2 regions of the Lentilactobacillus terminaliae genome follow, and region 2 is predicted to be linked to the other one. Evidence: predicted binding sites of a transcription regulator. Region 2 holds the regulator's gene; the other holds the start of a gene.
What was found. Region 2 encodes NrdR, which represses ribonucleotide reductase genes. Its sites were predicted from a motif close to ACACNATATATNGTGT; they were not measured.

Region 1 (16,897 bases), 640 kb from region 2:
TTAGCATCTGGTAACCCACTAAACACAGGGTATTTGCCAAGAAAGAAATCTTCGAAAATTTGGATCATTGCTGAAAATGGCACCATAAAAATCAAGTTTCCAAGAATCCTCTTCAAGTTAAATTTACCAACCAGAACGGCGTTTAACAAAGAAATCAACATTCCTAAAATCAAGAACGCCCAGAACAAATTCCAATGAAGTGCGGTTCCTAAGTTTGCCTCAGCAGCAGTCCAATATGCCGATCCCAAAAATGATGGGTGAATCTTAGCACTAGTTACTAAGGTTAAAACATTCCCCGCAGAATTAATTATTAGCGATATGATAAAGTAAAATGTTGCCATCGAAGGCGATAAAGTCTTCGGATTTTCAATGCTCGAATGAACTTCATTCATTTTTATCACCTGTCTTAATCTTGATTACCGACTTTAACAACGGCCTTACTTACATTACTGATCTTGCCTTGTACAAAGTCCTCAACTTCTTCAAGCTTCAGAACATGGCTGATCAAGTCTTCAACGTTCAATTTTCCACTTGAAAGTAATGCAAGTGAGTCTTTGAATGAGTAAGGATTAATGAATGAACCTTGGATAGTCAATTGTTTTTGGAAAATTTCATATGTGTTCATAGTGAATTTTTGTGTAGGCTTACCAACACCAAACATCAATACTTGAGCACCCTTCTTAGTAGCGGCGATTGCTTGTTCTTGAGTTGATGGTAAACCAACGGCCTCAATAACTACATCGTAGTCAGCTGGAATTTGATCTTTTTCGGTATTAAAAGTGTTAGTAACGCCAAAATGTTCTTTATTGTTTGCAAGTTTAGCATCGCTTCTACCAGCCAAGTCGACTTGGTGAATACCGTATGCTTGTAAAACTTGGGCAAAAATCTGACCCATGAATCCATCACCAATGACTAGTGCCTTTTGATATGGAGTTACTTTAAGCAATTTAACACCATGAATGGCACATGAGATGGGTTCAACAGTGGCAGCTGCTTTTAGCGAAACATTATCAGGAACTGGATAAACTACTGAAGCTGGTGCAGTAAACTGTTGTTCCAAACCACCGTTTCTTGTAACTCCAATAGCGGAAAGATTGTTACATAATTCTGGACGATCGGTTAAACAAAATTCGCACTGGCCGCAGTAAATGTTAGGGTCAACTGATACACGGTCGCCAACTTTTAAGTCAGTGATTTCTGAACCAACTTCAGCAACTACCCCTGAATTTTCATGACCTAACACAATAGGTGGCACAGCATCCGCTGAACCTGGTAATCCAGCATACAATGCGTGATCAGTACCACAAATACCTGCATATGCAGTATTGATCAGTACTTCGTTTGGTTTTAGTTCTTGGGGCTTAATGTCTTCAATTTCAAGTTTTTCTACGCCTTCTAATACAAGTGCTTTCATAATTATAAATCCTCCGATGTTTAGACAGTATGAGAAATAGTGAGCAAGTGATAGCGAACTATCTCGTTCAATTCAACGTCAACATCGTAACACCAACTTCAAATTTGTGCAAACGGTTGTCTTACTAATTTAAATGCTTTATTGATTACCAAAATGATTTAAAACATCTATATTATGTCCCGTTTTCGAGTATTTTAGCTCTAGAATAATAATTAAGATTGTGATTTTTTTATAAATTCAAAAAAAGCCCGTTATCATAACGATAACGAGCTTTTAAAAAATTAATTTAAAAATTTTCTGGAGTCATTGAATCACGATAGATATTTTTAACATCTTCTGGTGTCAATTTGATATAACCATTTTTACTAAGATCGCCTGTGGTTACAGCACTTTCAGCCATTGCATCAAAGTTGGTTTCGTCTTTAATACCTACTTCAGGCAATGTCATTTCAAATCCTAGAGAACTTATCCAGTTATAGGTTTCTTTAATTGCTTCACTACCTGCTTCATCTTCGTCTGAGTTATTAATTCCCCAAACGTTTTTAGCAAATCTAGCAAGTAATTCATGAGTTGAAGGATCCTTTTGAACTGCCTTTAACCAACGAGGTGTCAAAATTCCTAAACCAACACCATGAGTAATATCATAGTATGCTGATAGTTCATGTTCCATTGGATGGACAGTCCAGTTATTAACGTCACCCAAACCAACAATTCCATTTAAAGCCATAGTAGCATTCCACATCAAGTTAGCACGAGCATCATAGTTATCAGGCTCTTTAATTGCAACGGGAGCCCACTTAATTACTGAACGCATCAAACCTTCAATCAAACCTTTAGAAACATCATTATTAATTGAACGATCAAAATATTGCTCAATCAAATGACTCATAATATCCATTGATCCAGCAGCAGTTTGTCTGGTTGGCACAGTGAATGTCAAACTAGGATCAAGGAATGAAACTGCTGGAGTATTAGGACCACCAGTGCCAAACTTTTGATGAGTTTCTGGATTTGAAATTACTGAGCCACGATTCATTTCGGAACCAGTGGCTGATAATGTCAAAATGTCAACAAGTGGTAATTGATTTAAGGTCATACGTTTAGCAGAATCAAGAACTAGATCCCAAGGATCGCCTTCGTAATATCTAGCAGAACCAATAACCTTACTTGCATCAATTACTGAACCACCACCAACAGCTAAAATAACATCAATGTTGTTATCCTTAACTAATTGTTGTCCCTTGCGAACTGAATCAATCTTTGGATTAGGTTCAATCCCAGGTAACTCAATGATATTTAGTCCATCTAATGCCTTAATTACTCGGTCATATAGTCCTGACCGTTTCACTGATTGTCCACCATATACTAGTAAGACATTCTTACCAAAACTTATGATCACATCACGTAGTTCACTATCAATTCGATCCTTACCGAATCTGATATCAGTTGGATTTTTAAAGCTAAAATTTTCCATCGAATAAACCCTCCATTTCAAGATTCCATTTTATACCGAAATGAAGTGAAAAACGACCATTTAATGCTTTATTTATTCAGATAACTAAGTGGTTTCTTAACTTCTACTTTCGTGCCGTCGTACTTTGCCTTGATGTATTTTTGGATTGCTGGTTCATGATATAAATTAATCAACTTTTTGTATTTGTCATTATTCGCATTTTTCTTAGCAGTTGCCAAGACGTTGATATTGTCCTTAGTACTGTCGTTGACTTGTTCATGAAAAATTGAATCCTTTAGCACATTCAAATTACCTTCTAAGGCCACTTTGTTTGAGATCAAGACCACCGGAACGCTTTTCAATACTCGAGGACCAGTAGTGTCATCAATTTCATCAAACTTTAAATGACGCGGATTAGAAGCAATATCTCTAGTGTCTCCTAATGCATTAAATCCAGGCTTTAATTTCAACAAACCCGCACTTTGAAGAAGTAGTAAATCCCTAGATGTGTTAGCGGGATTATTGACAATGGCTACGGTAGTTCCATTAGGAATATCTTTCACGTTTTTATATTTATTTGAATAAATTCCTAATGGTTCTAAGTATGTAGTTCCTAATGCCTTTAATTGACCCGCTTTGTTTTCCTTGTTGTAGGCTTGCAAATACGACCATGACTGAAAAGCATTAACATCAACTGTGCCATCAGTAGTTGCCTTGTTTAGTTGGACCCCATCATTGATTTGCTTAACACTAATATGGAGTCCCAATTTTTTCGCTTGCGGACTTTTGGCGATATGTTGCCAAATGTCATAATCAGACCCTTGTGATCCAACGACGATGTCGCTATCTTTACTAGCTGAATTTGCTGTAAACGAGTGGATACCAAATCCTACTAAGGTGACTGCCAACAATGCAACTATGATATATCCAATACTCTTTTTTGATTTCATTTAATTACTCCCTTTCCGAATTAACGATATTCCATGCCGCCATCAACCAAAATTGACTGACCAGTGATATAACTACCTTCTGGTGATGCAAAGAAACTAACCACATTGGCGACATCCTCTGGAGTTGCCTCTCGACCTAACGAGATCTCAGATAAAACATTCCGTTGTTGATCGGAAATTGACTTAGATTTAATTGCTGCCGTTCTCTTGTCAATCGCATCTCGCATCGGTGTCCTAACCACACCTGGATTATAAGCATTCACTGTAATTTGATACTTTGCTAATTCCTTTGAAGCGGACTGAGTCAGTCCACGAACTCCAAATTTAGAAGCAGAATAAGCACTTTGTAATGCAGAGGCTTCAACGCCGGCCAATGAGGCTGCATTGATGATTCGACCACCATTTCCCTGAGCAATAAAACGCTTGGCGGCAATTCTAATTCCCCAAAATGTTCCCAACAAATTAACATCTATCAATCTTTTAATTTTGGCTGGCTCTGAATCAATAATTGAATCAATAAACGCCTCACCAGCATTATTAACGAAAACAGCTAACTCGCCCAAATCAGTGATTGCCTGATCAACTGCTTCAGAAAATTTCTCTTCATCTGCCACATCTACCGGATAAGCTTTGGCCTCATAACCTTTCTCAATTAATTCACTTGCTGTTTGTTTTGCCGTCTCAGCATTAATATCTAAAACGCCGATCGCATAACCTTGTTGACTTAACTTATTGGCCACTGCCTTGCCAATTCCCTGTCCAGAACCTGTTACAATTGCTAACTTTGTCAATTTTGTTCACCCCACTAATTCCGAATAGCAATAAAAAAGCCGTTCCTGTATTTAATACAGAAACGACTTTATCGTGTTACCATTCTGAGTTTAATTATTTAGTCACCTAAACAAATCTCGCCAACCATCTTAGACTATCCCTAGTAAAAATGGTGTGTCCATTAACGAGGACCAGCCCGTCTAGCACTATTATTGAATAATCGCGCTAGCCAATCATCGGCCATTTTCACCGTTTACCAAAGATTAGCTTTCATCAATATGCTAACTCTCTACACAATGGTTCCTGGTTACTTTCCGAATCGATTTGTTTAAATGTTATTAGATAATCTATCATTTAATTTTAATTAAGTCAACATTGTTTTTTAATCTTCCGAATTAACTTTATCAATTGATTTAAATAGTCATTGCTCGCGGTCCCTTTTCAAGGAGGAGTTTTCTAAGATTTTTTAGCAAAATATAAATCAACGAATTTTTTCCAATAGGCCCTGCTAAACTTGTACCAAACTCTAGTATTAGTTTGGTTTTTCCAAACCTTTGCCCCTCCTTTTTTGGCTAACTTTAACATCGCTTGAATTTGTTGATTATCGGTTCTTAAAAGTCTGCCGATCATTCGTTGATTAGCACTGCTGTATTGGGTCAACTGCTCTTTAGGAATATAGTATTGCCACCCATTGAGCTTGACTTGTTTTAAAGCTTGAGACAATACTTTCATTCTTTGTTCTAATTTCTGATCATTGTATTGAATTGCAACAGATTTAGTGACGTAAAATGGCGTCACAATTTTGTAGTTTCGTTGGAAACTGTACTGAGCTCGCATTTTTTTGAACTGAGCTGGGCTTTTATAAGTTGCTAAGCTGACAAATTTTTTAACTGGATGTTCCTTATAAACCCATTTCTTAGCGTTGATTTTAACTTGAGCTTTATGTAGCACAGCGTTAGATTGACCTAACAATTTCTTGGCAGTGGCAAGATCACTGGCTGATAAATTAGTCTTTGCATTTTTGTCTAACTTAAATTGCAAGTCATGCAATGATACATATTGCCGAGCCAATTTAGTGATTCTCAGTGCCTCAGATGATGGGCCTGGAACCAAAACAAGTAGTTGTTTACCATCAGAATACGTCACTAATGGACTGACCAACGTGAGTAATAATGTTAATAAAACTGATGACAAAACTAGTTTCAGTTTATTCATAGACTTCATTCCTACATATTGTAGTTATAATGCTATAACAAATATGTTTTGATGACTAGTGTTCTCCATAATTCAATTAACAATTCAACTTACTATTTTGATCTGCGCAAAATCTCATCATTAACAGCTTTCATCACCACATCAACTGGCATATCTGTGCCCGTCCATAATTTAAAAGCCGCCGCTGCTTGAAAAACTAGCATGCCAGTTCCGTTCATCGCCACGCATCCCTGTTGCTTTGCAATTCTTAATAATGGAGTAGTCAGCGGGAAATAAATTGCATCAAACACTACTTGGCCGGAATGCAACTCAGCCAACTCTGATTTTTGCAATGGTAGTTCATCATTGCCAGCCATTCCAACATTCGTTCCATTCACCAAGATATCTGCTGTCTGCATTAAATTAATTAAAACATCATGTTCAGCAAATGAAATTACTTTGACTCTCTTACTCCAACTTTCTAATTCATGTTTTGTGGCCTGAAAGGTGGCATTATCGCGTTTAATAACTATTACTTCTCTAGCTCCGGATTTTACTGATGCGAGAATAATGGCTCTGGCCGCACCGCCTGCACCTAAGACAATCACTTGTTTATCCGTCATAGAAATGCCTTGGTTAGTCAACGCACCTAGAAATCCCTGACCGTCAGTATTATATCCTCTTAACCGGCCATCATCGTTAACGATTGTATTGACAGCCTCCAGTTTTTTCGCCGATTCTGATAATGAATCTAAATATGGGACCACCGTGCCTTTAAATGGCATCGACAAATTAACACCACCAATTTCCATGAGTTTCATAGATTCCAAGATTGGCTGAACTTTAGGTTGATCAACATCAAACGCTAGATAGGTTGCATTAATCTTTAACTGAGCAAATGCCGTGTTGTGAATCAAAGGTGACATACTGTGATGTGCTGGATGAGCCAGTAATCCATATAATTTTGTGTTAGCATCATTCATCTACTCCACCACCTTGATTTGATTCACAATTTTGTGAACGACTTCCATCGGTGCTAAGTTGTCAGTCACTATTTGAACGTCACTTACCAATCCGTAATCAGCTTGGCGTTGTTCTAGTAAATGTTTTAAACCGTCAGAACCAAATTTTTTCACTAATGGCCTATCGTCATTGCCAGCTATTCTGGACAAAGTAGTTTCAATCGAGGCTTGTAATAGGACAACAGGGGCACCCATTTGAATTAGGATTTGTTGATTGCCTTCAAAGGTTGGTGTTCCACCACCTGTACCTAAAACACCGGAAAGTTGCTCGGCATCTTTTAAACATTGCTGCTCAATTTTTCTGAATTCTTCTTCACCAAGAATTTTGAATATTTCTGGAATCGACATTCCTGCCCGCTCAACTATCATTTCATCTAGGTCAAAGTAATCTTTTCCCAATCGGTTAGCCAATAATCTACCAATCGTTGTTTTACCACTGCCCATAAAGCCAACTAATATCAAATCCATCCCATTACCTCCTATCAATTGTCTTTCTGATTTTTTGCGCATCACTGAAAAAGTCATGAATCTGTGCTTTATTTTTTTGCTCGATAGCCGTTTTTAACTTCTTTAATTCATCATTAAATTGATTCAACTGCTCCAAAATAATCTCTCGATTACTATCCATAATTGCTGTCCACATGTCAGGATCCGCAGCGGCAATTCTGGTGGTATCGCAAAAACCACCAGCCACCAATTTGGCATCTACAGTTGTGTTATCAATAGTTTTCAATGCACTCAATGCCAATGTGGATGCAATGATGTGGGGTAAATGACTGCCCGCGCCGACAAATGAATCGTGTTCCTTAGCTGTGACTAGTTGCCAATTGACATTAGCGTTCGATAATAGTCGTTGAATTCTAACTACTCCGGCGTTATCGGCAGAAGTGGGAATCAAAAAGTAAGCGGCACCAACGAATAAATCACTACGCCCGGAACGCGCGCCAGTTAAATGTGATCCAGCCATTGGATGACCACCAACAAACGTGATCTGTTTATCTCTCAATTGATGGGCAACTGACATAATTTCTTGTTTAGTACTGCCAACATCAGTAACGACCACGTCTTTTTTAAGGTTCAAAGTTGCTAGTTCGGTGATTTGTTGTTTGATAACATCTACCGGTCCGCAGAGAAAAATGACATCTGCTGATTCTGCTCCCGAAGCAAATGAAGTTAATTGATCGACATCGTGTTCTGAAATCAAAAATTCACCATTCACTAATTCCGGATCATAACCCAAAATTTTTACTTGTTGATTCCCCTGCTTAATATTTCTTGCTAATGAACTGCCAATCATTCCTAGTCCGCTAATAAACACAGATTCCATAAAAACCACTCCCTAAAGTAATGATGCTAAATCGTCAAAGAAATTCGGATATGATATCGACACTGATTCTTCACCGGATAACGTTAACGATTGATTAGTTAGCAATCCTGCGACTGCAAGTGTCATTCCAATTCTATGATCCCCGTGACTATCCAAATGCGTTTCTACTGGTTGCCAATTATTACTTCCAGTAATTGTGAAACCATCTGGCCGTTCAACGATTTGAATGCCTAACTTTTGAAATTCTTGAACAATCGCAGCGATTCGATCAGTTTCTTTCACCCGTAATTCCTGAGCCCCTGAAATCGTGCTGATGCCCTTAGCCCTAGCACATACCAATGCAATAATTGGCAATTCATCAACTAAGCTGGGAATTTCATCTCTTTGAATGTCAGTTGCCGATAATTCAGACGTTTTGATTACCATGTCCGCGAAAGGTTCGCCTTCATAATTTTGATGATCTAGTGCAATCTGTGCGCCCATTCTTTGTAGTACCTTCAAAATCCCTGAGCGGGTGTCGTTTATTCCCACTTTCTGTAATCGAACTTCAGAATTTGGAACCAACAACGCTGCTGCAATAAAGAAAGCTGCAGATGATATGTCCCCAGGAACCGTCAGTGTAATTCCTGATAACTTAGGTTTAGGAGTTACTTGAATTGTTAACTGGTCGTCGCTAGTTTTAATTTGACCACCAAAGGCATTGAGCATCGTTTCTGTATGATTTCTTGTGGGTAATAATTCCTTAATCTCTGATGGGCCATCTGCTTGTGAAGCCGCCAAAATAATTGCACTCTTTACTTGAGCTGAAGCAACAGTCATCTGGTACTTAATTGCGTGCAAGTCTTGTCCCATTATTGAGACTGGTAAATGACCTGAAGTGGTCTGAATGTTAGCACCCATCAACGATAGTGGCTCACTGACCCGCTTCATCGGCCTACGTGAAAGAGAATCATCACCTATCAACTGAGTAGTGAAGTCCTGCCCACTGAGTAGACCCATTATTAATCTGGTGGTGGTACCAGAATTTCCCATTTGTAAATAGTTTTGAGGCTTCTTTAATCCTTTAAACCCAACACCGTGAACTACAACTTGATCTTCTGTTAAATCAATTTCCACTCCTAGATTTTGAAAGGCTTTGACTGTTGATAAACAATCTTCAGAAAATAAGAAATGATTGATCACTGTTGTGCCGGTACTGATTGATCCTAGCATTACTGCACGGTGAGAAATACTTTTATCTCCTGGAACTGTCACAGTTCCATGTAAACCTGTTTGAGGTGCCGGCATTAATTTTTTCATGTTCACAGCTCCTTACTAAAAGTTTTTAAATTCATTACGGTATTCTTGAATTTGAGACCGTAATCGCAGCAAGTTACTGCCGTCAAATGTATCAGTGATCGCTTTAACTAATTCAATCGCCACAACGCTTTCAACAACTATTGACGCTGGAACGATCGCGGTGGTATCGGATCTTTCCACATTTGCCTTCATCGTTTCTTTAGTCTCGATATCAACGCTTTGTAATGCTTTGTAGAGGGTTGGGATTGGCTTCATAGCAGCTTTAATGACCACTGGCATTCCATTAGTCATTCCACCCTCGAAACCACCTAGATGATCACTTAATCTGTCAAATCCTTCTGACTTTTGCCAAGCAATTTCATCCATAACGTTACTGCCTAGACTAGCTGCTGCATCGAAACCGTCACCAATCTCAACTCCTTTAATTGCATTGACTCCCATGACTGCTGCGGCCATTTTGGCATCTAATTTAGTATCCCAGCCGATGTAACTACCTAATCCTGCTGGTACATTAGTAGCCACCACTCGAACGACTCCACCTAATGTATTGCCGTCACGCTTAGTTTGATCGATCAATTCATGAATCGGTTGAATTTGGCTTTGGTCAATAATTCTCAAATCGTTTTCACTAATTGCTTGTTCAATTTCTGAAACATTCAAGCTACTGTTTTCATTCGCAGCAATTGGGCCAACTTGTTCCACATGGCCAACAATCTGAATATCTAATTGATTCAACAACTGTTTGCAAATTGCCCCGATTGCCACTCTCATGGCAGTTTCTCTTGCCGATGATCTTTCCAACACATTCCTTAAATCGTGATGTCCATATTTCATACCACCAACTAAGTCAGCATGTCCTGGACGTGGCCGATTTACTTGTCTCAAAGTATTCTCAGGAGTCTCTGGACTGATTGGATCCATAATCTCGCTCCAGTGAGCATGATCACGATTTTTTACGACTAATGCGATCGGTGAACCTAAAGTTTTACTATGGCGAACTCCACCAACGATTTCGACAACATCATGTTCAATTTTTTGACGATTACCCCGGCCATATCCGCCTTGCCTAGCAGCCAGCATTTCGTTAACTTCGTCTACGTCAATGTGCATACCTGCTGGAATACCTTCAAGAATTCCAGTTAATTGTGGTCCGTGAGATTCTCCTGCTGTTAAGTAGTTCATTTTCTGACCTCCCCTAATTGCAATAAGTTTTTTTGTTGTTGTTTTGATTCATCCATGATGACTTGGAAAATAGTCGCAATTGAATCTGCCAATTCTGGATTATTTATTGAGCTGGTTACTTTTTGAATGACTTTAGTTTCACGACTAAAGTCCAACAGCGGCTGGCCAGTCTCTTCCTTAATCGCTGCAATCAGTTCGGTAAGTGAAAAACGTTGGTTTAATAAATCAGTTAATTCGTGATCAACAAGATCAATTTGGCTTCTTAGTTGTTCTAATTCTGTCATTTTAAAAAACTCCTATCTTTTTTATTTGAATTTGTATTTAATATCACTTGTGAAACCGTGTTTGAAGTTCGTACCCGTTGTAAACAAAGAATTGTTACTAATGCTAAAACAGAACCTACAATACCGATAAAAACATCAAAATTAAGTACTGATTGAATGTTTTCAGTTGCCAATCTACCAGTAACGATTGGGACCGTGAATGTGGCGATGCTACCAAAAGTCATGTACAACCCGGTAATAATTCCTTTGTGGACTGGTAGCATTTTCAATAGTAAGTTCAATGCCACTTGTAATACTCCACCAGCGGCGGTGAACCCAAATACTGCAGAAGCTATCATTACCAATAATTGATTCCTCAATGTGCTAATCAGGAACAACGACAGCAACGAAATTAATGTGGAGCCTAATAAAACTTTTTCTTCCGCAACTCCCAATTTCAAAATTATGAATGTGACCACAACCCCTACGATTGAACTGATACTGTAAAGTGAAAGCAATCCGTGTGCCATTAGCACTGAAAATCCTAATTTTTGTTGAGCAAAAACGGTAATCCACTGGGTAAATAAAATCATAATGGCCATTGAAGTGTAACCATACATAGATAATGCAACTGATGCGATCAACTTCTTGATTCCTCTGGGACCATTACTCTCTTCTTCAAGTTCAACCTCTTCGACCTTGGCATGAGGAAATGTAGTTTTACGAATAAGGAAAAAGTTAATCATTAATAACCCACATGGAAGGATGAATGACCAACCAAACCATAATTTATTTGACTCAAGACTAGCCACTACCAAAGGTAAAATGAATTCACCAATTGACATAAACGCTTTGATGAAGACGTTAGATGCGCCAGCATTACCTCCCATCTCAATGAATGTTGGGTATGTTCCTGCATCAAAGGCTGAATTGGCAACTCCAGCCAAAATTGCTAACCCATATGCCATAACTAAGTTGGTTGTGAATGGCATGCCAATGAAGAAAATCAAGTAACTTGCCATTCCGACAATTACCATCTGCTTCCTACCAAAACGATCAGAGAGGTAACCGAAGATAAAGTAAGCAATTAACTTACCAATTCCAATTCCAGAAATAACGTATGACACAGTAGCGATGGGAACATTCCAGAAATTTCCTAACGATTGCATATTCTGCGTTAAAATAATCAACCCAATTCCGTGAACGATGTAGTTAATGTATAAAACCAGTGATAACTTTCTTCTTGATATAGTATTCATTTAATTCACTCCTTAGATAATAAAAAAGGACCAGCTAGATTATCTAGCCGGCCCTTGTCTTTATGAAACCTAAAGACTAAAACACTTGTCCAGCTAGATCTATCCGTCTAGCTGATCAACCATCATGGTTATTACCCGCTTAGACGTGAACACACACGCGTCCACGCAAAAGCAGACGCTACCTTAATAAACAAGATAGCTATAATAAAACTTATTTGCCTGATGATTAATTAATGTCATAGCGATTAGCTTCCTTTCGTTTTTTATGTTAAATACATTAAAACAATTAAATTATGAGCTGTCAACACTCATTTTAATTTAATTTAATTTTAATATAAATAGATGCCACCGAATAACGGTAGCATCTATTTATTGCTAGATTATTTAATTTCATCCAATCCTTGGCGTTTGCGGCCTTTGTTAAACCATGGACTAACAGTAAATGCCAAGATATCATTAACAACATATACTGCTGAATTCACAGCCATGGCCAAGGTTGCATCACCCTGACTAAACGTAATTCCCCACAGAATCAATTGGAAGATTCCTGAGAATAACCACCAGAAATACTGATTGCTATAACGCATGAAGCACATAATTCCAGCAGTTAAACTAACTGAAAAGCTCAATGCATCCACGTAAGGTCGGGGATCATTAGTCAAATGACCAATTAACCAACCAGAAATAAGGTAAACCACAATGGTTCCGGCGATAGAAATTACCCATTGTTTAGCACCAAATTTTCGCAAATTATTCACTGTATCATCGTTCCATGCCTTAACTGCAAGCAATACTGGCAAGTCAAGAGTTGCGATGTAAGCAAGTTGCTCAAAGATAGATAAATAATTTTTGGCAGTCCAACCAGCATAAATAAAACAGATTGATGATAAGATTCCTAACCAACCGTTAACTGCTTTAGCCGCGTTGATCGATAAAATACATAAGACCCCTAAAGTTGTCCCAATGAAGGTAATAAATGCCAACGGAGTGATGGGATTAGAGACTAGGGTCATGATTTGTAGACCCATTGAGAACCAGAATAAATAATAATTTTGTTGAGGCCAACCTTTAACTTGTTGCACTAACCATTTAAAATAAGTAATTAAATTATGTTTCTCTTTTGTTGCTACTGTATTATCCAAATTTTCCACTCCCAATAATTAGTTGGGCTGCAGCCTTCATACTATATATAGTGTCGTGTTACTAAAAACAACACTATATATAGTATATCCGAATCATTTCAAAGTCAATCAACGGTTGTGGACAATTTATTTTCAATTACAAAAAACGACCTATTAATGTTACCAGCAAACCTAGTAAATAAGCCAGCTAAATTTTTTTAGCAGGCTTATTAATTAACTTTTAAAATATTTATTTTCTTTCAGGACTAACCCAGGTACCACTCCCACGACCTAAAATTGTTTTAACTGCTCCCGGAAATGTCCATACCAAGGTCAACGGATTAATAATCCAGTAGATCAACGTATAAATTGGTGCGAAAATCCAGTACTTCATCTTGGCACCATTAAAATCAAGGATTAACGCTGTAAGTAACTGAAGACCACCAGCGATCGATTCACTGACAATCATAACGCACGAAAACATCAAATACATCAATATATGTTGATAACTTCCTATAATCAGTAACTTACCAATGATCGCGATAAAAACTAAAGTTGAAATAACAAAAAAGAATGACCACAAAATCGATAGCGTGGAGTCTAAAAACATCGTGAATTGATATTTATTTTTGATTGGGTGTCTAATAAATGCCATGATATTTGTTAGCCAAACCTCAGTTCCACCTTTTGCCCAACGACTTCGTTGGCGAAATAGCTCACCAATTTTTTCTGGGACCGTCATATTAAACATGATTTCTGGAGCAAACTTTGGAACCGTTCCTTTTAAATGTTGATCCCAAGCAATACTGATATCTTCCGTTGCCCGATCCTGCCTAAATCCTCCCACTTCAAACAAAGCAGCTTTTTTATACATCGTGTTGGCACCACTATACGCATACATTGAATTATTGATTGCACTTTGGCTTCTTTTAATAATTCCCACAATACTTGAAAACTCAACCGTTTGTGATTTACCCAAAATCGTCGTTCGGTTTTGGACATCCATGTTTGCGGTCACCGCAGCCGTATTAATATCTGAATCATGAGTAAAGTATCCCATATACTTTTTCAACGCATCTGGTTCAGGCAAAGTATCGGCATCATTACTTAAGATGTACTCACCCTTTGCAAAAAACATGCCCACGTTAAAAGCATGGGCTTTGCCTTTATTATCATCTATTCTAATTACTCTTAGATTATCATAACGAGTTTGTATTTCTGCAAGAGTCTTTGGCGTATCATCTGTTGAACCATCATCCATTACTAGTATCTCGTAGTTAGAATAATTCAAGTCATTAAGTAAATAATTCAAGTCATTAAGTAAATAATTCAGCGTGTGTTCTATCATAATTTCTTCATTATGTGCCGGTATCATAATCGTAATCAACGGCTCATAGTCTTCATCAATAGATTTAACTGATTGATCATCACGATTTAAGATGCGATACATTATCGCACCCCAAAACCAAAAAAAGGCTCCTAAAATTGGGTAAAGCGACAATATCAGCACTCCCCACTGTATTAACCCCATATGTCCCATAATTATTCTTCCTTGCCTTCTTCATCTATCGCTTTAACCAGATTTATCAATGTACCATTTTCTATATTTTGCTCCTTGGGAATAACTAAAGACCGAACACTTTGTCTATATTGCTGATCACCATATTTTTCAGTAGCAAAATCTTCCATTTTGTTAATGACCACTTCTCGTTTAATTGGGTCAAAATTCGGCCAATTATTTAGATAATGTTTACTTCTCTCATGCTGAATAATCGCCATCGACAACGAAAATCCACCTATGATAACGAAAGCGAATGCCAAAATAATTAGTAAAAATATTTCAAATGAAACAAGACTGTTTAATCGCAATCCGATACCGAAAATCCTTAAATAACGGTGAGTACTAGCAATCACTACCACTGTAATTGGTAACAAAACTCCTAACCACCCAAAATCAGCCATGAACGTTTGTTTAATTTTAAGTCCCAAATTCCCTGACTCGAAAAATTCGTCGATATAATTACTTTGATTCTTATTCTCATTCATCAGCCAAAACCCCATCTTCGATTTCCATTGGCTTACCTGTGTAATAGCCTTGAACATAATTAATTCCCAGCTGTTTCGCCAATCCATAGTCTGCACCAGTTTCTACTTTGGCTAAAACTAAAACAATCCCATGTTGCTTGGCAAATGCCACCCAAGAACCTAAATTAACGTCCAGCCACTGATCTGGAGTGCTTTTTCGATACTCATCCATAGAACATTTAATATAATCGATCGAACCAACGAAGGCGTTTAATTGATTATATTCTTTCATCGTCGTACCAACAGAATCAACACTTAACTTGGCACCAAGTGAACGAGCCGAACGAATTCGTTGTAATAACGCTTGCTCGCGCCTACTAGCCAGGTTGGATAAATCAGTTTCGATCACGACCTGATGATCTGGATTAATACTGATAACTGACTTGATAAAAGGCTCAAAGCTTGGATTTAGTAACTGTTCTTTAGATAAATTAACAGCAACGTCCTGTCCCTTAGGGATTGATCTAACAGCTTCCCTCATTAAGTCTAGGAATTGCTTTAAAGTTAACAAATTAGGTCGCCACGGAACCTGCCATTGACCTGATTCATTCATTTCTCGTAACAACAATTCATAACCCAAAAGTTTTCCTTGGTTATCAAACTGTGGTTGTCCGAAAAATTTCAGTTTTCCATGCGGGCCAGACTTGCGTTGGCGATCGTAATTTTTCGAATAAATAATATACATTATTGTGACTGCTGCAAAAAACATCAAAATAATTATTGTTGCAGTAATCAAATCATCAGTCAGTTTTATGAACACATCTATAACCTACCTAATATAAATTCCAAGATCTATCAATCAACTATTTCCCTCGGCTATTCAAAAGCCAAAATAATACCGCCACAAAGTAAAATTAGTTATAATTTGTGTAGATTTATTAAAGGGGGATTTTATTATGTCACAACAGTTAGGGGAACACGATTTAGGAACTTACGAATACGTGTCCGATGCATATAACAACAACATGCGAATTCAAGAATACAAGTTGCCGACAACATTGGCCGATGGTGAACAAACCGTTTTTAACACCGACGTCATTAAAATGACAATCATCATCAAAGACCAGCGAGTCACTAAAGTTACCATTGTTACGCCCGAGCCAGCGTCATCGACTTATATGCAAGTCTTTGAAGGCTTCGAATTTGGGTTAGATGCATTAGGAACTTGGATCAATACCTATCATCGTTCCACGTCAACCCATGGTAAAGCTTCAGATGTCGTCAACGGAATCTTAGCAAGTTATGATACAACGCCAGATAACGTATTAACAGTTAGCTTAACTAGAGCCGATTAGTATTACTAATAAGTTATATAATTGCGTTCTAATAGGTTGTACACAGCCTATTACTCTAAACCAATAAATAGATTTTGCAAGCTAATTTTTTATAATTTAATAATTTGTAAATTAGTTGTCATTTATATTAGTAGCAGTTGCTGGTATACTTTTATATTGTCATGATAACTTCAGATTGAATCTTAGAAATTAACATTAAATCATTTGATAGATGTCAGTGGCCCAGGCTATGCCTTCGCACTGACTTTTTTATTTCTAACGC
Region 2 (16,897 bases):
AAAGGGAGCATTGATCTTGCCAAATGATTTTGGCGAAGTTGGTGATACCTTTGACTTTGACAAAGGTCAGCACATTTTTGATTAAAAAAGAAAAACGCAGGGGATTGCAATGAATCATTATGATGGCCCTGCTTTTTTTCGTAGAAAACGCGAAAAACGGCAGGAAGTAACTAATAAAAAATTAAATACAGAGTCTGATGATCGTCAATCTAAGATTAAAAAGGTAAGTCATCCAGAAGAAAGCACCAAAACTTCTAAAAGAGAGCAAACTAGCCAACAAGTATTGGCCTCAGCTCGCTCATTTTATGATTTACCGAGTGAAAAAAGCATTCGTCGAACTCCAGGCAATAACCAAAGAACTGCCGTTCCTGGTAGCAGACGTCGTGGACTATACGATTTATTTAAAACTGAATTGGCTGTTCAACCAGATCAGTTGATTTTATTTAGTCCAGTGGGGAATGAGTATGATTTTGATTTAGATAATGCGACAGTAAATGCTCAATCTGGGCAAGTTGTCGTTGAAGAGGAACCGGTTGTTAGAGAAAGTGATTCTGATAATGCACCGTTGCCTAATGATCAATGGCTCGATAATTCAAATTCAGCAACTGAAGTATCATCACAAGATGATCAAGATGTCGAGGATGAAGAGGTGGCAGATAGTTCGGCGAATGAAGAATTTAATGAACCTGATTCTGAACCAGATATTTATGATCAAACGGACAATCAATTGGATTCTATTGATGATACTGATACCGCTGAATCAATGAACGACTATCAAGAGAGTAATTTTGAAACTTCAATGACTACTGTTGAGGATCCTTCGAAGATGGATGAAGATGATTCGTCTGTTGAAGAATCACTAACTCAACCAAGTCTAAGGGCCGCGAAGAAAGTTAAGGTTCGCAAAGGACTTGGCAAATCATTCAAAGCGATGCTGCATCAAAGATCTAATAAGTTAAACGATACTGACCGCCATTCTAAAGAAACTGGTTCTTATGATAATCGGGTGGATACTTTTAATGAACCTGAAAATGATCAGGTAGATTTACAATCGTCAGTCGCATTTACCAGCCATAACGAAGCAAGTGAAGTTTCAGATGCTCGGGCCGATCAAGAAAATTCAGTGGATGATGCGCCAGTTGAATTCAATGAACATTGGCGACCATCAATCACTCTGCTGGACAAAGAGCCAACCGATAACATTCAGTTGAACGATTCATTTGTGACGGAGCAAATTACGAAGTTGAACCAAACTTTGTCGGCATTTAAAGTCAATGCTGAAGTGGTTAACTATACTGTCGGACCAACCATTACTCAGTTTGAAATCAAGTTAGCTTTGGGTGTTAAAGTTAGTCGGATCACCAATTTAGTTGATGATCTTAAACTTGCATTGGCTGCCAAAGATATTCGAATTGAGGCGCCAATTCCAGGCAAGTCAACAGTCGGAATTGAAGTTCCTAATCCACATTCAAGACCAGTTAATTTGGCTGAGATTATTGATTCGCCAGAATTTGTTAACGAGCAAGCCTCATTAGTCGCTGCAATTGGTGAAGATATTTCTGGAACCCCAGTAGTAGGGGACATTTCAAAAATGCCACACGCGTTGATTGCCGGGGCCACCGGTTCTGGTAAAAGTGTGTTTATTAATGGCTTATTAACGTCGTTAATGTATAAAGCTAGCCCAGCTGATTTGAAACTGCTTTTGATTGACCCTAAGGCAGTTGAGCTTTCAATGTACAGTGGCATACCTCATTTGTTGGCGCCAGTTATTTCTGATCCACAAACAGCAACTCAAGCTTTGAAATGGGTTACTAAAGAAATGGATGAACGATACGAAAAACTGGCTGCTGCTTCGGTTCAAAATATTAAACAGTTTAACCAAAAAGCTGAGGATTCTGGAGAGTATGGCTTGAAAATGCCTTATATTCTCATTGTAATTGATGAATTAGCTGATTTAATGATGGTTTCTTCTCAAGATACAGAAATGTATATTGCCAGAATCACGCAAAAGGCACGGGCTGCCGGTATTCACTTGATTGTAGCTACGCAAAGGCCTAGTGTGGATGTTGTTACGGGAACCATTAAGAATAATATTCCAACTCGAATCGCTTTTGCTGTTTCTAGTCAGATCGATTCACGAACCATTTTAGATACTTCTGGTGCCGAAAAGTTACTTGGAAAAGGGGACATGCTTTATTTGCAAAGCGGTTCCTCAAAACCAGTTCGGCTACAAGGAGCGTTTGTTAAGAACGATGAGATTCATCGCGTAATCGATTATGTTAGACAGACAGGTAAGCCACATTATCAATTTTCTCCTGAAGCATTGAAAAAATCTTACGAAGAAGCCGAGCAAAGTGACCCAATCATGGGTGATGTTTTAAATTATATTGCCGAGGAAGACTCTATTTCTACTTCAAAGCTTCAACGAGTCTTTTCAATCGGGTATAATAGAGCTGCAACGATTATTGATGATTTGGAAGAGCAACATTATATTTCCGAACAGCACGGTTCCAAGCCGAGAGAAATTTACTATCGGAAGAATAGTGAGCAAGAATAAAAATAACTTTAGTTAGGAAGAGAGATATGGATTCAGATACGACTTATCATTTTGTAGGAATTAAGGGAACGGGAATGAGTGCAATGGCACTTATTTTGCATGACCGGGGAATGAAGGTTCAAGGTTCAGATATTGAACAATACACATTTACCCAACGAGGATTAGAAAAAGCTGGTATTGAAGTAATGCCATTTGATCCTGAAAATATTCATGAAGGACTTACAATTATTGCTGGTAATTCATTTAATGATGATCATCCAGAAATCAAAAAAGCCCGCGACATGGGACTAACTGTTTACCGCTATCATGATTTCTTAGGTAAAATGATTGAAGGCAAGACCAGTATTGGAGTGGCCGGTGCGCATGGTAAAACTAGTACCACAGGTTTATTAGCCCACGTGTTATCTGGTATTTCTCCAACAGATTATTTAATCGGTGATGGTTCAGGTAAGGGTGTTCCTGATGCTCGGTTCTTTGTATACGAAGCAGATGAATATCGCCGACATTTCTTAGCTACATATCCTGACTACGCAATCATGACAAATATCGATTTCGATCATCCTGATTATTACGAAAGTATTGATGATGTTGTTGATGCATTTACATCATTTGCTAGTCACGTTAAAAAAGGCATTTTTGCATGGGGCGATGATGAACATCTCCGTCAACTTAAGGCTGACGTACCCGTATATTACTATGGACTAAAGGACACTGATGATTTTCAAGCTGTTGATGTGAAGAGAACAACTAGTGGTTCAACATTTACTGTCATGTATCATGGTGAATCATTAGGAGAATTTGAAGTGCCATTGTATGGTGAACACAACGTGTTAAACTCACTTGCAGTTATCGCTGTCTCATACTTTGAAAAAGTCGATCTTGATGAAATTCGTCGAGAACTGCTCAGTTTCTCTGGTGTTAAACGTCGTTTCTCTGAGAGAAAAGTTGCCGACATGACAATTATCGATGACTACGCACATCATCCTTCTGAAATTAAGGCTACATTGGATGCTGCTAGACAAGAGTATCCTAATAAAGAAATCATCGTAGTCTTCCAACCACATACATTTAGTAGAACCATCGCATTGATGGATGATTTTGCTAAGAGTTTGAACTTGGCTGACAAAGTATTCTTGACTGATATTTATAGTTCACCACGTGAAAAATCAGGAAATGTTTCTTCTCAAGATTTGGGTGCCAAGATTACCAAGGGTGGTCAAATCTTGAAGGTCGAAAACATGTCACCATTACTTGATTACGATAATGATGTTGTTATCTTCATGGGTGCGGGAGATATTCAAAAGTATGAACAAGCTTATGAAGAATTACTAAGTCACTTAAGCAAAAAAGTAAATTAATTAATTTTCCTTTATGAAGACCATTAATTGGGTATAATTGCTTGATTAATGGTCTTTGTTTGCTAAAATTACTTAAAACAATAAAAAAGGAGCGATTTAATTGGATAACTTTTCAAATCAAGATGCTCGTCGAGTGGTTAACGCGGACTCTGGTTTAAATAAATTTTTAACCAAGATGTATGGTTGGATGTCACTTGCCGTACTAGTTTCAGCCATTACCGCATACGTGGTTGTCGAAACTGGTGGTGGAACCATTGCAATGGCAATAGCTGCCAATCCTTTGCTTAGATGGGGTTCATTGATTGCTTGGATCATTATTCCAATGGTTATTTCAGTTCAGTCAATGAAACGGCCGACAGCTAGTTTTGTGATGTTGATGATCTATTCTGTGTTAACTGGTTTAGTCTTCTCATCATTGCTGTTAGTTTATACAGGTAAGTCAATCTTCTCAGCATTTCTAAGCGCTGCAGCAATCTTTGTGACAATGACTATTATGGGTGTCGTTACAAAACGGAACCTTAATCGTTTGGGTACTCAGATTACTGGTGCATTGATTGCTTTGATCGTGGCAATGGTAATTAACATCTTCTTAAGAAGTTCAGCGATTGGCTTCTTCTTATCATTAGCTGCCGTTGTTATTTTCTCAATTTTAACAATGTACGATTCAAATCGTCTTACCAAGATGTACACGCAATATGGCAGTACTGGTCAAGTATCAGTTAATGGTATTGCCGTCTTTGGTGCTTTACAACTATATCTAGATTTTGTTAACCTATTCATCCAGTTATTAAATATTTTGGGTGTAACTGATAATAAATAATTTCTGTAAGTTTAAGTTATATAAGGTGTGTGAGGAATTTGTAGTCAAATTCTTCATATACCTTTTTTACATATTTGAGTTTTATCCGTGATTTGAATTAGTTAGAATTATTATTAGCTGAGTAAGGTAATAATTGCTCTCTTCGTGGTAAAATTAAATGAGAAGAATTACGCACAATACAAATTGTTAGGAGATTCTAATGCCAAAAAAATTATTATTAATTGACGGAAATAGTGTCGCGTTCAAGGCTTTCTATGCACTTTATACATCTATGGAAAGATTTGTTAACTCCGAAGGATTGCATACTAGTGCAATGTACGGTTTTAACTTAATGTTGAACAAGGTATTAGAAGATGAACAACCAACGGATGTGTTGGTTGCTTTTGACGCTGGCAAGACAACTTTTAGAACTAAGATGTTTGATGAATATAAAGGTGGTAGAAGTAAGACACCTAGTGAATTGTCAGAACAGTTTCCTTTTTTACGAGAAATGTTAGCAGATCGTGGTATTAAAACTTATGAGCTTGCTGATTACGAAGCTGATGATATTATTGGAACTTTGGCTAAACAAGCTGATGAATCTGGTGATTATCAAACAGTCATCGTGACTGGTGATAGAGATTTAACGCAATTAACCTCGAATACCACCACTGTTCAAGTCTCTAAAAAAGGGGTTACTGACTTAGAATCATATACTCCCGCTTACGTTGAAGAAAAATTGGGTGTTAAGCCAGAACAAATTATTGAAATTAAAGGTCTTCGTGGTGATACTTCTGATAATTATCCAGGAGTCGAAAAAGTCGGTGAAAAGACTGCCGTTAAACTGATTCAACAGTTTGGAACCATCGATAATATTTATGCCAACATCGATGATGTTTCTGGTAAGAAACTTAAAGAACATTTGATCAATGATCAAGAAAAAGCGTTGATGGCTAGAACTTTAGCAACTATTAATCGGGATGCTCCTTTAACCATCGGATTAGATGATTTAGTTTACCAAGGAGACAATTCTGAAACTTTGCCAGCATTCTACGAGAAGATGGGCTTCAAATCTTTTCTCGATAAGTTAGCTCCTAGTGAAGAAGTTGACCAAAGCACAGAAATTGAATATCAAGTGTTGACGAAGGATAATCTTCAAGATGTTCAGGACTCCATTAATGATGAGTTTTCACTTCAAGTGGAATTAAGTGATGAGAATTATCATTTAGCTGATATTGTTGGCTTTGCTTTAGGTAGCGGAGAAAAATGGTTTGCTAGTAATCAAATAGACTTATTAAGTAGCCCCGTTATTAAGAAGTTGCTAGAATCAGACAAAATTAAGGTTAATGTTTTTGATGCTAAGCGGACATATGTAGCTTTAAATCGTTTGGGAATCACGTTGAAAAACGTTGATTTTGATATGCTATTGGTTTCTTATTTATTGGATACCAGCAACAACAGTAACGACGTGGCAACAATTGCTAGAAGTCAGGGATATCGTAATATTCAAACTGATGAGGATGTTTATGGTAAAGGTGCTAAACGCTCGATACCAGTTGATCAACCAGAATTCTTGGATCATCTGATTCATAAAGCCTGTGCCATTGATCAGCTTCACGAAAAGATGTTTGTCGAATTAGATGAACATGATCAAACAGATTTGTATCGCGACATGGAAATTAAAATTGCCTTTGTTCTTTCACGGATGGAAATTGCTGGGATTAAGGTCTTACCCCAAACGTTGGAAGAAATGGGCAGCAAGTTTAAAGAACGCCAGAGCGAAATTGAACAACAAATATTCAATCAAGCCGGTGAAGAATTCAATATTGGTTCACCTAAACAATTAGGGAAAATATTATTTGAAAAACTAAAACTACCAGTAATTAAAAAGACCAAGACTGGCTATTCAACTGCCGTCGATGTTTTGGAAAAGTTAGCTCCAGATGCTCCTATCGTGCAAAACATATTGGATTATCGACAAATCAGTAAGTTATTGTCGACGTATATTGAAGGGCTACTCAAGGTTATTCATCCCGATGACTCAAAAGTTCATACTCGTTATTTGCAAACATTGACCGCCACTGGTCGATTATCATCAGTTGATCCTAATCTGCAAAATATACCCATCAGATCAGAAGATGGTAAAAGAATTCGCGAAGCCTTTGTTCCTAGTCATGAAGGCTGGCAGATCTTCTCGTCAGATTATTCTCAAATTGAATTACGAGTTCTTGCATCTTTATCTGGTGATAAAAATATGCAGGCCGCATTTAAGTCTGGTGAAGATATTCATGCGGAAACTGCCCGGAGAATTTTCGGCTTGGAGTCCAATGCGGATGTTACTCCTAATTTAAGAAGACAAGCCAAAGCGGTTAACTTTGGAATCGTCTACGGAATTTCTGATTATGGTCTGGCAAATAACACTGGGATCACAAGAAAACAAGCTCGGGAATTCATCGATAGATACTTTGAAGAATATCCAGGTGTGAAAAAGTATACTGAAGATATTGTTAAATTTGCTCGAGAGCACGGGTATGTCGAAACAATTGCTCATCGGAGAAGATATTTACCAGACATTAATTCTAAGAGCTTTAATCTGCGTTCATTTGCCGAAAGAACGGCTATGAATACACCAATTCAAGGAAGCGCAGCAGATATCATCAAAATTGCGATGATTAAAATGGATGAAGCATTAGAAAAAATGGATACGAAGATGTTGCTACAAGTCCATGATGAATTGATTTTTGAAGTTCCTGAAGAGGAATTAGACGAAATTAAAACATTGATTCCTAAGGTAATGGATGAAGCAATCGATTTGGCAGTTCCATTAAAAGTAGAAAGTCATTATGGCAAGAATTGGTACGAAGCAAAATAATTATTTATGTTAGTGAGGGGTTTAGATGCCAGAATTACCTGAAGTTGAAACAGTAAAACGAGGATTAAATGAATTAGTTGCAGGCAGTACTATTAAGGATATTGAAGTTCTGTATCCAAAAATGATCAGTAATGTCACTGCAGATCAATTTATTGCTACGCTAAAAAATCGCAAGTTAGAAAAAGTTGATCGCCGTGGCAAGTATTTGTTGATTCGCTTGTCAGATGGGCTGACGATTGTTTCTCATTTGAGAATGGAAGGTAATTATGATGTGGTGCCTGATGGTACGGAACCTAACAAACATACACATATTATTTTTCACTTAACCGATGGTCGTGAATTAAGATATAATGACACTCGTAAGTTTGGCCGGATGTCAGTGGTTAATACCGGTGACGAATACACGGTGGCGGGATTGAAGACGATTGGTCCTGAACCAACCGAAGACACCTTAGACATTGATTATATGGTGAAAATTTTTGGTAAAAGTCGAAAAGTGGTCAAACCATTCTTATTGGATCAAAGTAATATTGCCGGTTTGGGAAATATTTATGCTGACGAAGTATTATGGATGAGCAAAATTCACCCTGAAAGACCCGCTAATTCACTAACCAAACCAGAATTAGTTGAATTAAGGAAAAATATTATTTTAGAACTTCAAAAGGCCATTGCTGGTCATGGAACCACTGTTCATTCTTATTCAAATGCGTATGGTGAAGCAGGTAGTTTCCAGAATCAACTCAATGTTTATGGGCGTGAAGGTCAACCATGTTTGCGCTGTGGGACACCTATCGTTAAAATCAAATTAGCTCAACGAGGAACTCATTTCTGTCCTCATTGTCAGGTTTTACCTGAGGAGGGTTAGCATGCCTAAGATTATTGGTTTAACTGGTGGAATTGCCACTGGTAAGACCCAGGTATCTAATTACTTGAAGTCATTAGGCATCTCAGTTATCGATGCAGATATAGTGACTCGACAAGTAGAATCAAAGGGTCAACCAGGTTTGGCGGCCATTATTGACAATTTTGGGGATGAGTTTTTGAATGAAGATGGTGAGCTAGATCGGCAACGGTTTGGTAACATGGTTTTTAGTTCAAAGCGGTCGTTAACTAAGCTCATTCGAGTCATCAATCCGTTTATTGAGCAGGAAATATATCATCAAATCGAATTGCATTCATCAGAAAATGTGATTGTTCTGGACGCCCCAACGTTGTTTGAAAATGGGTACAATAGTATAGTTGATGAGATAGTATTGGTTTATGCGGATCCAACAACGCAACTTACTAGATTAATGAATAGAAATCAGTTGGCGACTGCTGATGCAATGAAGCGAATTGCCAGCCAGTGGTCATTAACAATTAAACAAGAGCTCGCCGATGTAGTTTTTTATAATTCAGGTGAGTTTAACTTAACTAAACAACAGATAGATAATTGGATAAAAAAAGAGAATTTTAAGGAGTGATCGTTCATGCAGTGTCCTCATTGTGGTCACAATAGTTCCAAAGTTATTGACAGTCGACCAACTGATGATGGTCGGGTTATTCGACGCAGACGTGAATGCGAAAATTGTGGCTTCAGATTTACCACTTTTGAACGAGTTGAAGTTACCCCGTTATTAGTAATCAAAAAGAATGGTAATCGTGAAGAATTCAATCGTGAAAAGTTGATGAAGGGAATTGTTAGGTCAGCTGAAAAACGTCCAGTATCAATGAACGCGATTACTGACCTGGTTGATCGGGTCGAAAACCGTCTTCGCTCAAGTGGAGATAGTGAGGTTACCAGTAATGAAATTGGTGAATATGTGATGGAAGATCTTGCATCTTTAGATCAAATTGCCTACATCAGATTCGCATCGGTTTACCGTCAATTCAAGGATATGTCAGTCTTTTATAAAGAATTAAAAGAAATGATGGAAAAAAATGATAACAGTTCAACGGATAATAGTGGTGATAAATAAATGGTAAATGAGGAAAGACTGTCGCCAGATAGTCGATTCGCAACAACAGCTCGTAATAGTAATCAGGAACCGAATCTTAGCGTATTAACCGATCTATATTTACCATTGATTGGTTCAAACGCTTTTTCGTTGTACATGCTATTATTTGGAATTGCTAGAGAAGATAAGTATCAATTCAAAGCACATTCATTCTACGAACTGCAATCTATTCTTAATTTATCACTTTCAGATATCGAAACGGCTCAGCATAAACTCGAAGCTGTTGACTTGTTATCAACGTCTATCGGTAATGAAAAAGTTTATCGATTTGCGATGCATTTACCTCTGTCATCTGCAGAATTTTTGCGAACCGATTTATTAACCACCTTACTATTAGGGAGAGTTGGTAGTGTAACTTTCAAACAATTGGTTCAAAGAGTCGATCAGCCACAGAATGATTCAAAAGAGACGCAAGATATCTCTGCTTCTTTATTGGATGTCTTCACTGTTACCAAGACAGCGGTGCAAAATCCACCCAAAGAAGTCGTTGAATTACAACAGAGAAAAGCTGATCACTCAAGACTATCTGTAAACCAACAGGCTCTAAAACAAAATCCGTTTGATTTTAATTTGTTGATTGAAGTTTTGTCGAATTCATTTATTGATATCGAAAGTGTAAAGACTGCATATAACGCCATAATTGCGGAACATTTACTGTATGATATTGATGAAGTTACGATGAGCAAGCTGATTTTAAAAGCCGTTGATTTAAAGAACAATCAATTAGATACTGACCGTTTAAGTCAGGTAATTGCCAATGATTATCAGAATGCTACTACAGGCCAAATGAAGAAGACAGTTGTGCAGGCCACTAAACCAGTTGCTAAGGCTAGTCAGTCTTCGTTTGACACGCAAACTAAGCAAATTATCTTGATTGCCCAAAAGACTGCTCCACTAGCTTTCTTGAATCAGGTCAAAAAACAAAAGGGCGGTTTTGTTTCTAGTAACGAGCAACGAGCAATTAGAGACTTGGTAGCTAAAGACATACTGCCAATTCAAGTCATTAACATCATGACTTACTATGTTCTGGTCAGCATGGGGAATGCCACAGTGAATAAGGGTCTGCTTGAAGCAATCGCTAATGATTGGGCACAGAAGAAAGTGGCTACTGCTGAGGATGCGATTGTTGCAATCAAGAAAAGACAAGAAGAGCAATCACAACCAAAAAAGAATACCAGAAGGCAGTCTAATGGTCGTCACACAGTCAAAGAAACATTGCCAGATTGGGCGAAGAGAGAGAATAGAAATAAGGACTTGTCAAGCAGTACGATGACTCCTGAAAAGGCAAAAAAGTTAAAAGAAAAGTTGGATAGACTAAATATAAAGAAAAAGTAGGTGAATTGAGTGGAAAATGTCTCTGAATCGATGAAGAAAATTTTGGCTAGTAAGCATTTGAATGATAATTTTGATAAATTGGTTACGGCTGTGAAGCAAGACCCTGAAATCACTGATTTTGTGAAAGAACACCAATCCGAATTAGCTAGTGATGCGGTCGAACGGTCGATTGCTAAATTGTATGAATTTTATAATGTGAAGCAAAAAAATGCACACCAGGAGAAAACGTTTGCTCCAGGATATTTACCTCATTTGGTGGTAAACGACCGTTTAATTGATATCATCTACAGTGCCTCTCCTGAAGTGCAGGCAAGACAGAAAGAGCTGGCACAAAAACGATTGATTACGACTGTTCTCATGCCAAAGGATGTTCAAGATGCTAATCTTGAAAATTTCTTTTCTGATGATGGTAATAAATCAGATGTTCTTGATGCAGCCATTGATTTTATAGATGAGTTCAATGCGAGTCCCGATACTTTCCATCAGGGGTTATATTTATATGGACATTACGGTGTTGGAAAGACGTATTTACTTGGTGCAATCGCTAATAAGCTATCAGAATGGGGGGTTCAAACTACACTAGTTCATTTTCCAAGTTTGGCGGTGGAGATGAAAGCAGCTATTTCTGATAATTCAGTAGCTAGTAAAATTGATTCAATAAAAAAATCGTCAGTTTTGATGATTGATGATATTGGTGCTGATTCGATGTCTAGTTGGGTGAGAGACGATATTTTAGGAGTAATTCTAGAGTATCGAATGCAACAACAATTACCAACATTCTTCTCCTCCAATTTTTCAATGGAGAAACTAGAGGATGAGCATTTGCGAGTCACTCAACATGGAGATAACGAGCCGTTAAAGGCAGGTCGCTTGATGGAAAGAATTAGATTTTTATCACGACCAGTTGAAATGGATGGTCCCAATCGAAGATTGCATTAAAATTTTATTTGACAATAATTGTTGGTAATCATATACTCTAATCATTGATGGAAAGACATGACTATCGTGACTCATCCCAGGGAGGGTTTTCATATACTGAAAGAAAACCTGTTAAGATCACTATAGTTACCACTTTTCAGCTTCGGATTGCGGACAATGCTATCCCGGTAGGTAACCGTTAGCAACCACTTGAGAGCTTTAATTTATTTAAAGTAATATGGGTGGAACCGCGCTAAATGCGTCCCTGGTGTATATATTTGTACACCAGGGACTTTTTTTGTGGTTTCAGTTCAATAAAAAAGGGAGATAATAATATGGCAGATCTATCATTTGAATTTCCAGATGGCAGTATTAAAGAATTTGCTGACGCAGTTGTTGGTGAAGAGATTGCAAAGTCAATTTCAATTAGTTTAGCTAAAAAAGCCGTTGCTGCTAAAGTTGATGGCAAACTACATTCAATTAATGAACCTTTACATAAGGGTGGCAAGTTAGAAATTATTACTAAGGACAGCGTTGAAGGTTTAACAGTTCTTAGACAAACTGCTGCTCAAATCTTAAAAATGGCTATCACTCAAGATTTTGATAACGTTCAATTTGGTGAAAGCGTTGCTGATGTTGATGGTTTCTACGTTGACACTGACAAAGCCGGAACTCAAATTACTGTTGATGAACTTGACGGTTTAGCTAACTCAATGAAAAAAATCGTTTCAGATAACTTAGAAATTAGTTCTTTAGAATTATCAGTTGCTGATGCTAAAAAATTAGCTGGCGATGATCAATATCAATTGTCATTGATCGACAAGTTAGCAGTTGATGGTCAAGTGCTATATAACCAAATTGGCGATTTCAAAGGAATTTCAGAAGGCGCTGTATTACCAAAGACTGGTGCTGTTAAGATCTTCAAGTTACTTTCAGTTGCTGGAGCATACTGGGAAGGTAAGTCATCAAACCCAATGCTACAAAGAATTTACGCAACTGCCTTCAACAAGCAAGCTGAACTTGATGAAGATTTGAAACAACGTCAAGAAGCTCGTGACCGTGATCACCGTGTAATCGGTAACCAACTTGATTTATTCTTCGTTGATCCTAAGGTCGGCGCCGGATTACCATACTGGATGCCAAATGGTGCTACTATCAGAAGAACCATTGAACGATACATTATCGACCGTGAAGTGGCTAATGGTTACCAACATGTTTACACTCCAGTGCTTGCCAACCTTGATCTATACAAGCAATCTGGACACTGGGATCACTATCGTGAAGACATGTTCCCACCAATGGACATGGGTGATGGCGAAATGCTTGAGTTACGTCCTATGAACTGTCCTTCACATATCCAAGTTTACAAGCATCACATTCGCTCATACCGTGAATTACCACTTAGAATCGCTGAATTAGGTATGATGCACCGTTATGAAAAATCAGGAGCCCTTTCAGGATTACAACGTGTTCGTGAAATGACTTTGAATGATGGTCACACTTTTGTAACTCTTGACCAAATCCAAGAAGAATTCCAAAAGATTCTTAAGTTAATGGTTTCTGTATATCATGACTTCGATATTAACGATTACACATTCCGTTTGAGTTATCGTGATCCAAAGAATACTGAAAAGTACTTTGATGATGATGAAATGTGGAACCGTGCTCAAGGTATGTTGAAGGGTGCCATGGATGAATTAGGCTTAGACTACGTTGAAGCTGAAGGTGAAGCTGCATTCTACGGTCCTAAGCTTGATGTTCAAACTAAGACTGCCCTAGGTAACGAAGAAACTCTATCAACTATCCAATTAGACTTCATGTTGCCAGAACGATTTGACCTTCATTATGTTGGTGAAGATGGTCAAGAACATCGTCCAGTTATGATTCACCGTGGTTTGGTTTCAACTATGGAACGATTCACTGCTTACTTAACTGAAATTTATAAGGGTGCTTTCCCAACTTGGTTAGCTCCTCATCAAGTTCGTGTTATTCCAGTTAGTGAAGAAAAACATGGTGCCTTTGCACAAGAAGTTAGCGAGAAATTAAGAGAATTTAACATTCGTGCTGACGTTGATGATCGTCCAGAAAAGATGGGTTACTTAATTCGGGATGCTCAAACTCACAAGATTCCTTATACCTTAGTTGTTGGGGATGACGAAGTGAACTCAAACGCCGTTTCAGTTCGTAAGTATGGTGAAGATGATTCTAAATCTGAATCAGTCGATGCATTCGTTGATGAAATCAGAAACGATATCGATACTTACTCAAGAAACGAAGAATAAGGACAAAACCTTGACACCTAATTTGATAGATGATATTCTATTAAAGTTGACAAGAAAGTAAAGCAGAAGCGACCCGCTTCTCGCCTGAGTAAAAATGTTTACTGGGCACGATATCGAGTCAGGACTAATCACTATGTGATTCAGTCTTGTAATTGAGCGGGCGCAAATATTGCGCTCGCTTTTATTCTGCTTTTATCAATTTCGGAGGTGAAGTACCATAGCAAAAGATATGATGGTTAATGACGGAATTCGCGCTCGTGAGGTACGTCTGATTGGTGCAAATGGTGATCAACTTGGTGTTAAGTCAAAGGATGAAGCTTTAAAGCTTGCCGAAGACGCAGAGTTAGATTTAGTTTTAGTTGCTCCTAAAGCAAAGCCGCCAGTAGCAAAGATTCTGGATTACGGGAAGTACCGCTTTGAACTTCAAAAGAAGGAAAGAGAATCTCGTAAGAAGCAAAAAGTCATCAGTGTCAAAGAAGTTCGCTTAAGTCCTACGATTGATGTTAATGATTTCAACACTAAGTTAAAGAACGCTAAAAAGTTCTTAGCTAAGGGTGAAAAAGTTAGAGTTTCAATTAGATTCAAGGGACGAGCAATAACACATAAGGATATTGGTCGTGAAGTTCTTGACCGTATGGCAAAGGAAACTGCTGATGTTGCCAATGTCGAACAAAAGGCAAAGATGGACGGCCGAAGCATGTTCTTAGTGTTGTCACCAAAAGATTCAGATAAAAATTAGTTAAAATTTTTGAGGAGGAAACATAATGCCTAAACAAAAAACAAACCGCGCTGCTGCTAAGCGTTTTAAGAAGACTGCTAACGGTGGTTTCAAGAGTGGAGCCGCTTATACTAGTCACCGTTTCCACGGTAAGACAAAGAAGCAACGTCGCCAACTTCGTGGCACTCACATGATGGACAGCACTAATGTGAAGACATACAAGAAGTTATTAGCACACTAATACATTAAAAAATTAATCGCCAATAATTAGGAGGAATTCGATATGCCACGAGTAAAAGGTGGAACAGTCACACGCGCACGTCGTAAACGTGTTTTAAAATTAGCTAAGGGTTACCGTGGTGCTAAGCACCGTTTGTTCAAGACCGCTAAAGATCAAGTAATGAAGTCACAAACTTATGCATTCCGTGATCGTCGCGCTAACAAAGGTAACTTCCGTAAATTATGGATTGCCCGTATTAACGCTGCATCAAGAATCAATGGTTTGAGCTACAGTCAATTTATGCACGGTTTGAAGCTTGCTAACATTGACATGAACAGAAAGATGCTTGCTGATCTTGCAGTTAACGATGCAGATGCATTCAAAGCACTTACAGATGAAGCCAAGAAGGCTCTCAAGTAATTTTTGACTTAAACAAGACTTTCACTGGTTAACGGTGAAAGTCTTTTTAAATAATTTATTAAAAAGGGAGTTTCCCAATGATTTCTATGTTTAAACCAAGCTGGATGTTTCGGGATATTTATCATGTATCTCCAGAATTTTTGGCAGGAAATCACATAAAGTATGTTTTAACTGACCTTGATAATACATTGATTCCGTGGAACCAAATTGCCGGTGATGAGAAACTGGCAGAATGGTTAAAGGAAATGAAAAAATATGGCATTAAGGTCATTGTCGTTTCAAATAACAGTTATTCACGGATAGAGCATGCACTCGTTGATTATGACGTGAATTTCGTTTCTAGAGCATTAAAACCACTAACGTTTGGTATTGATCGCGCAATTCGCAAGTATTCACTTAATCGCAAAGAAACAGTAATGATTGGCGACCAGTTGATGACTGACGTGTTCTCGGCTAACAACAGTCGTATTAATAGCATTTTGGTAAAACCGTTAGTAAATAATGATAGTTGGACGACATGGTTTAATAGATTTATTGAACGTTTTGTGTTTCAATTACTAAAGAAAAAATATTCTGATATCCATTGGCAATAGGAGGAAATATATGGCTGAAAGCGAAGTTATAATTGATGGAGAAGTTCTTCACTGTATTGGTTGCGGAGCAGCAATTCAAACTGAGGATAAGACTAAACCGGGCTACACCCCTGAATCGGCTTTAAATAAGGGCTTGGAATCTGGTGAGGTGTATTGTCAGCGATGCTTTAGATTACGGCACTATAATGAAATTGTTCCAGTTGGCCTAACTGATGATGACTTTTTGAAATTATTATCAAGTATTTCGGCTACTGATTCTTTAATTGTCTATGTCGTTGATATTTTCGATGTTAACGGTAGTTTAATTCCAGGTCTTCACCGATTAGTAGGTGACAACAAGGTATTATTGGTTGGAAATAAGGTTGATATTTTACCAACTTCTTTCAAACATAAGAAAGTTGCTGATTGGTTGAGACAACAAGCCAATGGTGCAGGAATTAGACCAATTGGCGTACAACTTGTTTCAGGAAAAACGAATGAAGATGTCGACCGTTTACTTGCTAGTATAGATAAATATCGTAAGGGCAAGGATGTTTATGTCGTCGGCGTTACTAATGTAGGTAAATCTACATTAATTAACCAAATCATTCGTCAATCTACCGGAGTTAAGGACTTGATTACTACATCACGGTTCCCAGGAACTACGTTGGATAAAATCGAGATTCCATTAGCTGATGGTCAAACATTGACTGATACTCCAGGAATTATTCAACCAGAACAGATGGCGCATTTGCTAAATGGGGAAGAACTAAAGTTAGTTACTCCACAAAAGACAATTAAGCCAAAAGTTTATCAATTGAACCCAGAACAGACATTGTTTATGGGTGG

Region 1: pnuC (nicotinamide riboside transporter PnuC) is a predicted target of NrdR. The motif match lies at 13,347-13,362, and genes of this name have one in related genera.

The regions. Positions count from the first base shown of each region.
Region 1 covers NZ_CP168151.1:1,565,744-1,582,640, forward strand. The annotation lists gene O0236_RS08335 (fructose permease) at 1-392, opposite strand, end outside; gene O0236_RS08340 (zinc-dependent alcohol dehydrogenase family protein) at 407-1,414, opposite strand; gene O0236_RS08345 (iron-containing alcohol dehydrogenase) at 1,701-2,888, opposite strand; gene O0236_RS08350 (MetQ/NlpA family ABC transporter substrate-binding protein) at 2,957-3,817, opposite strand; gene O0236_RS08355 (acetoin reductase) at 3,838-4,608, opposite strand; T-box leader at 4,664-4,920, opposite strand; gene O0236_RS08360 (hypothetical protein) at 5,045-5,803, opposite strand; gene O0236_RS08365 (shikimate dehydrogenase) at 5,896-6,765, opposite strand; gene O0236_RS08370 (shikimate kinase) at 6,766-7,272, opposite strand; gene O0236_RS08375 (prephenate dehydrogenase) at 7,277-8,131, opposite strand; gene aroA (3-phosphoshikimate 1-carboxyvinyltransferase) at 8,144-9,430, opposite strand; gene aroC (chorismate synthase) at 9,446-10,612, opposite strand; gene O0236_RS08390 (chorismate mutase) at 10,609-10,896, opposite strand; gene O0236_RS08395 (MFS transporter) at 10,893-12,134, opposite strand; gene pnuC (nicotinamide riboside transporter PnuC) at 12,515-13,276, opposite strand; gene O0236_RS08405 (glycosyltransferase) at 13,506-14,795, opposite strand; gene O0236_RS08410 (hypothetical protein) at 14,798-15,301, opposite strand; gene O0236_RS08415 (EAL domain-containing protein) at 15,294-16,100, opposite strand; gene O0236_RS08420 (hypothetical protein) at 16,237-16,635, shown strand.
Region 2 covers NZ_CP168151.1:929,530-946,426, forward strand. The annotation lists gene ytpR (YtpR family tRNA-binding protein) at 1-85, shown strand, start outside; gene O0236_RS04640 (DNA translocase FtsK) at 110-2,557, shown strand; gene murC (UDP-N-acetylmuramate--L-alanine ligase) at 2,584-3,915, shown strand; gene O0236_RS04650 (Bax inhibitor-1 family protein) at 4,016-4,735, shown strand; gene polA (DNA polymerase I) at 4,935-7,586, shown strand; gene mutM (DNA-formamidopyrimidine glycosylase) at 7,612-8,451, shown strand; gene coaE (dephospho-CoA kinase) at 8,453-9,049, shown strand; gene nrdR (transcriptional regulator NrdR) at 9,056-9,544, shown strand; gene O0236_RS04675 (DnaD domain protein) at 9,545-10,918, shown strand; gene dnaI (primosomal protein DnaI) at 10,928-11,857, shown strand; gene thrS (threonine--tRNA ligase) at 12,172-14,118, shown strand; ribosomal protein L20 leader region at 14,173-14,311, shown strand; gene infC (translation initiation factor IF-3) at 14,348-14,857, shown strand; gene rpmI (50S ribosomal protein L35) at 14,883-15,077, shown strand; gene rplT (50S ribosomal protein L20) at 15,120-15,476, shown strand; gene O0236_RS04705 (YqeG family HAD IIIA-type phosphatase) at 15,554-16,069, shown strand; gene yqeH (ribosome biogenesis GTPase YqeH) at 16,080-16,897, shown strand, end outside.